One region of the Micromonospora parva genome, then DNA from elsewhere that is predicted to be linked to it. Evidence: predicted binding sites of a transcription regulator. Region 1 holds the regulator's gene; the other holds the start of a gene.
What was found. The regulator HrcA, encoded in region 1, represses chaperone genes, less so after heat shock. The targets are predictions, from matches to a motif close to GGTTNGCACNCTCNNNNNGAGNGTGCNAACC.
Positions count from the first base shown of each region.

Region 1 (3,568 bases):
CGAGGTCTCCAACTGGGCCCGCAGCGACCAGGCCCGGTGCCGGCACAACCTGCTCTACTGGACCGGCGCGGACTGGTGGGGCCTCGGCCCGGGGGCGCACAGCCACGTCGGCGGGGTGCGCTGGTGGAACGTCAAACACCCCTCCGCGTACGCCCAGCGGCTGGCCGCCGGTGCGTCTCCCGGGCTGGCCCGGGAGGTGCTCACTGTCGACGAGGCGCACATGGAGGACGTGATGCTGCGGCTGCGGCTGGCCAGCGGTCTCCCGCTGGCGGTGCTCGACGCCGCCGGGCGGGCCGGCGCGGAGCGGGCGCTGGCCGGCGGCCTGCTGGCCGCCGACGAGTACGCCGCCGGCCGGGCGGTGCTCACAGTGCGCGGGCGACTGCTCGCCGACGCGGTCGTCCGCGATCTGCTGCCCTGAGCGCAGGGCGGGCGGTGTGCCGAACCGGCCGGGGGAGCGGCCGGCCCGGTTCACTTGATGAAGTTGGCGGTCATCGGGTAGCGGTACGGGGTGCCCTCGTTGGCCTTCACGCCGGCGATGATCCCGAACAGGATCTGGATCACCACGACGGCGATGCTGGGCAGGAAGAGCAGGCACCAGCTCACGAAGAGCAGCACGAACGCGATGATCGACCAGAGGATCTGGAAGTTCAGGGCGGCGAGGGCGTGCGCCCGGACGGTCGGCGACTGCTGGCCACGGGCCAGGTAGGCGATGAGCGGGGCGACGAAGCCCAGCGGACCGAAGCTGATCAGCGCGCCGAGCGCGCCGCCGAAGTGGGCGACCAACGCCCAGGTCTTGTCCTCGTTGGTGGCGTAGCCGCCGCCGGGGCTGCCGTAGGCCCCACCGGCCGGATAGCCGCCGGGCGGGTAGCCCCCGGGCGGGGGGTAGCCGCCTGCCGGAGGGTAGCCACCTGACGTCGGTTGGTCACCGGTGGGAGGCGGATAGCCACCGGCCGGGGGATAGCCGGCCGGGCCGGGTGCGCCCGACAGTGGTGCGGTGGGCGGCTCGGCCGACGGGAACGGGCCCGGGGAGGTCGGCTCCGGCGGGTAGTTGCCGGGCTCACCCGAACCGGGAGGGCGAGGAGGTTCAGTCATGGATGTCACGGTAGGGGCCCGTGGCAACGCCGCACCAGAGCGACACCGCCCGGCAGTGCGGGCCGATCGGCCCAGTGCGGTGGCGCGGGCCGCACCGACCGGTGGCCGTTGATCATCGCGTCGGCGGGCCTGCCGACGTAGACTGGCACTCGCTACAGTCGAGTGCCAGGACGGCTCGGCCGGCCCAGGGCGCCGGCGGCCGACGTGCGACAGGAGGTGCGGAGGATGGGTCTCGACGACCGGAAACTCGCAGTGCTCCGCGCCATCGTCGAAGACTACGTCTCCACCCAGGAGCCGGTCGGCAGCAAGGCGCTGGTCGAGCGGCACCAGCTCGGGGTCTCCCCGGCGACGGTCCGCAACGACATGGCCGTGCTGGAGGAGGAGGGTTACATCCGGCAGCCGCACACCAGTGCCGGCCGGGTGCCCACCGACCGCGGCTACCGCCTCTTCGTCGACCGGCTGTCCCGGGTCAAGCCGCTCAGCCCGGCCGAGCGCCGGGCCATCGAGCGCTTCCTGGTCGGCGCTGTCGACCTCGACGACGTGGTGCACCGCACGGTGCGGCTGCTCGCCCAGCTCACCCGGCAGGTCGCCGTCGTGCAGTACCCGAGCCTGGCCCGCTCCTCGGTGCGTCACCTGGAGCTGGTGCCGATCTCCACCACCCGGCTGATGCTCGTCATGATCGCGGACACCGGCCGGGTGGAGCAGCGACTCGTGGAGCTGCCCGGGCCGGTGCCCGCCGACGACGTCACCGACCTGCGCCGACTGATCAACGAGAAGCTCGCCAACGCCCGGCTGTCCGAGACGCCACCGCTGGTGCAGGCGCTGGTCGAGGAAGCGCCGACCGGGCTGCGACCGACCATGACCACGCTCGCCAGCGTGCTGCTGGAGACGCTCGTCGAACGGCACGAGGAACGGATCGCCCTCGCCGGCACCGCCAACCTCACCCGGGGCGGGCTGCTCGACTTCCAGGGCTCGCTGCGGCCGATCCTCGAGGCGCTGGAGGAGGAGGTCGTGCTGCTCAAGCTCATCGGTGAGACCGAGCCGAGCACGACCCGGGTGCTGATCGGCGACGAGAACGAGTTCGACAACCTGCGCGCCGCCTCGGTGGTCAGCACCGGCTACGGCCCGGGCACCACCATCGTGGGCGGGCTCGGGGTGCTGGGGCCCACCCGGATGGACTACCCCGGCAACATCGCCACGGTGCGCGCCGTGGCACGCTACGTGGGCGAGTTGCTGGCCCAGAACTGATTGGTCAGGGCCGATGCGGCCGGCTGCGGCCGCCGACCGGCGCAACGCGAGACGAACATGAGGACACGGAACGCAGTGGCCAGGGACTACTACGGCATTCTCGGTGTGAGCCGGGAAGCCTCCGATGACGAGATCAAGCGCGCCTACCGCAAGCTGGCACGCCAGTTCCACCCGGATGTCAATCCGGACCCGGAGGCTCAGGAGAAGTTCAAGGACATCAACGCCGCGTACGAGGTCCTCTCGGACGACCGGAAGCGGCAGATCGTCGACCTGGGTGGCGACCCGCTCGCCCCGGGTGGCGGCGCCGGTGGCCCGGGCGGCCCCGGTGGAGCCGGCCCGTTCGTCGGCTTCCAGGACATCATGGACGCGTTCTTCGGCGGCGCGGCGGGTGGCGCCCGTGGCCCTCGGCCGCGTACCCGCCCGGGTGCCGACGCGATCCTGCGACTCGAACTCGACCTGCACGAGACGGCGTTCGGCGTCGAGGCGCCGATCACCGTCGACACCGCTGTGCTCTGCACCACCTGCTCCGGTGCCGGCACCGCCGCCGGCACGCACCTGGCGACCTGCGAGGCGTGCGGCGGTCGGGGCGAGGTGCAGTCGGTGCAGCGGACGTTCCTCGGTCAGGTGGTCTCCGCCCGGCCGTGCACCGTCTGCCAGGGCTACGGCACCACCATCCCGCACCCCTGCCCCACCTGCGCCGGTGACGGCCGGGTGCGCACCCGCCGGTCGCTGACCGTCAAGATCCCGGCCGGCGTCGAGGACGGCATGCGGATCCGGCTGGCCCAGCAGGGCGAGGTCGGCCCGGGCGGCGGCACCGCCGGTGACCTCTACGTGGAGATCCACGAACGTCCGCACGACGTCTACTCGCGCAAGGGCGACGACCTGCACTGCCGGGTCACCGTGCCGATGACCGCCGCCGCGCTCGGCACCCGGCTGACCATCAAGACGCTGGACAGCGAGGAGCCGGTCGACGTCAAGCCCGGCACCCAGCCGGGCAGCACGCTGCGGCTGCGCGCCCGAGGCGTCCCGCACCTGCGCGGCACCGGCCGGGGTGACCTCTACGTCCACCTGGACGTGCGAACCCCGACCAAGCTCGACGCCGACCAGGAGAAGATGCTGCGCGACTTCGCCAAGACCCGTGGCGAGGAGGTCGCCGAGCTGTCCAAGCAGGGCGGCTTCTTCTCCCGGATGCGCGACGCGTTCAACGGGCACGCCTGAGTGTCCGCGC
Region 1 covers NZ_JBEZFX010000017.1:74,745-78,312, forward strand. The annotation lists gene hemW (radical SAM family heme chaperone HemW) at 1-418, shown strand, start outside; gene AB0C03_RS30580 (DUF4870 domain-containing protein) at 469-1,092, opposite strand; gene hrcA (heat-inducible transcriptional repressor HrcA) at 1,318-2,340, shown strand; gene dnaJ (molecular chaperone DnaJ) at 2,416-3,558, shown strand; gene AB0C03_RS30595 (16S rRNA (uracil(1498)-N(3))-methyltransferase) at 3,559-3,568, shown strand, end outside.

Region 2 (3,568 bases), on a different contig from region 1:
GCCGATGAGCACCGTCGGTGCGCCGTCGACCCGGGTGAGCACCAGACTCGCCGCCTCGTCCCCGGCCAGCCGCAGGTCCTTGCGGAGCTGCTCCGGGACGAGCGCCGAACCCCGCTTGAGGATCTCCACGCGGCCCACCCGCCGGTCCCGCAGCAGCGCCCGCAGGCGCTTGAGCGAGAACGGCAACACGTCGGTGATCTCCAGACAGCGCGCGTACGGGGTGCGGGTCGGCTGGTCGGCGTAGAGGTAGGCGATGCTCGGATCGGCCAGGGTGGCGTCCAGCTCGGTGGCCAGTTCGGCGACGAGATGCGCGCGCACCACCGCCGGCTCCGGGTCGTACAGGTAGCGGCGTACCGGCCCGACCGGCGCCTCGGAGGCACCCGAGCCGGTGAGCTGGGCACGGTGGATCTCGCTGCCCCGCTGCCGGTAGAGGGTGGCGCGGCGGGGCACCTCCGCCAGCTCACCGCACCAGAGCGCCGCCTCGACCAGGTCACCGTCGACGCCGACCCACTCGGCCTCCGCCCCGGCCGGGATGAGCCCGTGGTCCAGGCCCGGCGCCACCTTCACCACAGTGCGCGGCACCCGCTCGGCCAGCCCGGTCACGAAGTCCCACGGCGGCGAGTAGGCGCGCGGGTCGAAGATCCGCCGCCCGGTGCCGCTCGTGCGGCGGGCCGGGTCGCAGAAAACGCCGTCGACCCCTGACACGTCGAACCCGGTCGCGTCGCCGCACTCGACGGTGAACAGCTCGGCCAGGCCGGCCGCCGTGGCGTTGGCGGCGGCCATCGCGGCGGTCACCGGGTCGGCCTCCACCCCGTACACCCGGATGCCGGCACGGGCGGCGGCCAGCGCGTCGGCCCCCAGCCCGCAGCCGAGGTCGGCCAGGGTGCGCACGCCGGCCGCGGACAACCGGGCGGCCCGACGGTCGGCGACCACCCGGCGGGTGGCCTGCTCCAGGCCGGGGCGGGTGAGGAACATCCCAGCGGCGGCCGAGCCGAACTTGCCGACCGCCCGGTGGCGCAGCTCGGCCTGGGTGAGGGCCGCCGCGGCCAGCGTGGGCGGCACCCCGGCCGACCGCAGCGCCGAGGCCGCGGCCAGCGGGTCACCGCCGGCCAGCCCGGCCGCCGCGGTGAGCGCGGCCGACCCCTCAGGGGTACGCAGCGCCGCCAGCTGATCGAGATCCACCCGGTCATTGTCCCGGCCGAGCCGGAAATCCTGGCTGGCGGGGCGCGACGCGCTGGCACTCTCCTTGACGGAGTGCTAGCCACGGAATAACCTGCGATTAGCACTCTCACCCTGAGGGTGCCAGCTTCCGGGTCTCGCGACCCGGGTGCGCACGCCAGGCGGACCGGCACCCGCGACGACGGCACCGCCCGGTGGCATGAGGCAGATTGACGCTGGCCAGCCCCGCTGGTCAGCAACGAAACCAGTACCCCAGGAGGGTATGCCCGTGACTACCGCGACCAAGGTTGCGATCAAGCCGCTCGAGGACCGCATCGTGGTCCAGGCGAACGAGGCTGAGACCACCACGGCGTCGGGCATCGTGATCCCCGACACCGCCAAGGAGAAGCCGCAGGAGGGCACCGTCCTCGCTGTGGGCCCGGGGCGCGTCGACGACAACGGCAACCGGGTTCCGGTTGACGTTCAGGTCGGCGACACCGTCCTCTACTCGAAGTACGGCGGCACCGAGGTCAAGTACGCCGGCGAGGAGTACCTGGTGCTCTCCGCCCGCGACGTCCTCGCGGTCATCGAGAAGTAAGCAACCGATCAGTGCCACTGCCCCGGTCCGGCTCGCCGGGCCGGGGCAATGGCGCTTCGAAGGGACATTAATGGCGAAGATCCTGAGCTTCTCGGACGACGCCCGGCACCTGCTGGAGCACGGTGTCAACGCCCTCGCGGACGCGGTCAAGGTCACCCTCGGCCCGCGCGGGCGCAACGTCGTCCTGGACAAGAAATTCGGTGCGCCGACGATCACCAACGATGGTGTGACCATCGCCAAGGAGATCGAGCTCACCAACCCGTACGAGAACCTTGGCGCGCAGCTGGTCAAGGAGGTGGCGACCAAGACCAACGACGTCGCCGGCGACGGGACCACCACCGCGACCGTGCTGGCCCAGGCCATGGTCCGGGAGGGTCTGCGCAACGTGACCGCCGGGACCAACCCGGCCGGCCTCAAGCGGGGCATCGACGCGGCGGCCACCAAGGTCTCCGAGGCGCTGCTCGGCAAGGCTGCCGAGGTCACCAGCAAGGAGTCGATCGCGAACGTGGCGACGATCTCCGCGCAGGACTCCACGATCGGCGATCTGATCGTCGAGGCGATGGAGCGCGTCGGCCGCGACGGTGTCATCACCGTCGAGGAAGGCTCGATGCTCACCACCGAACTGGACGTGACCGAGGGTCTCCAGTTCGACAAGGGCTTCATCTCGCCGAACTTCGTCACCGACCTGGAGAGCCAGGAGTCCGTCCTCGAGGACGCGTACATCCTGGTCACCACCCAGAAGATCTCGGCGATCGAGGAGCTGCTGCCGCTGCTGGAGAAGGTCCTGCAGAACAGCAAGCCCCTGCTGATCATCGCCGAGGACGTGGACGGCCAGGCGCTCTCCACCCTGGTGGTCAACTCGCTGCGCAAGACCCTCAAGGTCTGCGCGGTCAAGGCCCCGGGCTTCGGTGACCGGCGCAAGGCGATGCTCCAGGACATCGCGATCTCCACGGGCGCCGAGCTGGTCGCCTCGGAGCTGGGCTACAAGCTCGACCAGGTCGGCCTGGAGGTGCTCGGCACCGCCCGGCGCGTCGTGGTCGACAAGGAGAACACCACGATCGTCGACGGCGGTGGCCAGAAGGCCGACGTCGCCGACCGGGTGTCCCAGATCCGCAAGGAGATCGAGGCCTCCGACTCCGAGTGGGACCGGGAGAAGCTGGCCGAGCGGCTGGCGAAGCTCTCCGGTGGCATCGCCGTCATCAAGGCCGGCGCGGCGACCGAGGTCGAGATGAAGGAGCGCAAGCACCGCATCGAGGACGCCATCGCGGCGACCAAGGCAGCGGTCGAGGAGGGCACTGTGCCCGGCGGCGGCGCCGCCCTGGTGCAGATCCTCTCGGTGCTCGACGACGACCTGGGCTTCACCGGTGACGAGAAGGTCGGCGTCTCGGTCGTGCGCAAGGCGCTCGTCGAGCCGCTGCGCTGGATCGCCCAGAACGCCGGTCACGACGGCTACGTCGTGACGCAGAAGGTCGCCGACCTCAGCTGGGGCAACGGCCTCGACGCCGCCAAGGGCGAGTACGTCGACCTGGTCAAGGCCGGCATCATCGACCCGGTGAAGGTGACCCGCAACGCGGTCACCAACGCCGCCTCGATCGCCGGTCTGCTGCTCACCACGGAGAGCCTCGTGGTGGAGAAGCCGGAGCAGGCCGAACCGGCCGCCGCCGGCGGGCACGGCCACGGTCACGGCCACCAGCACGGCCCGGGCTTCTGATCCGGTAGCGACACCCGTTCCGGGGCGGGCCCCCCGAACGCGGGGCGCCCCGCCCCCCATGCGGCCGCGGGGCGGGGAGTACCGAACCCAGAAGGTGTTGG
Region 2 covers NZ_JBEZFX010000003.1:20-3,587, reverse strand. The annotation lists gene AB0C03_RS08455 (THUMP-like domain-containing protein) at 1-1,182, opposite strand, end outside; gene groES (co-chaperone GroES) at 1,442-1,756, shown strand; gene groL (chaperonin GroEL) at 1,827-3,467, shown strand.
Region 2: a site for HrcA is predicted at 1,278-1,308, ahead of groES (co-chaperone GroES). Genes of this name have one in related genera too.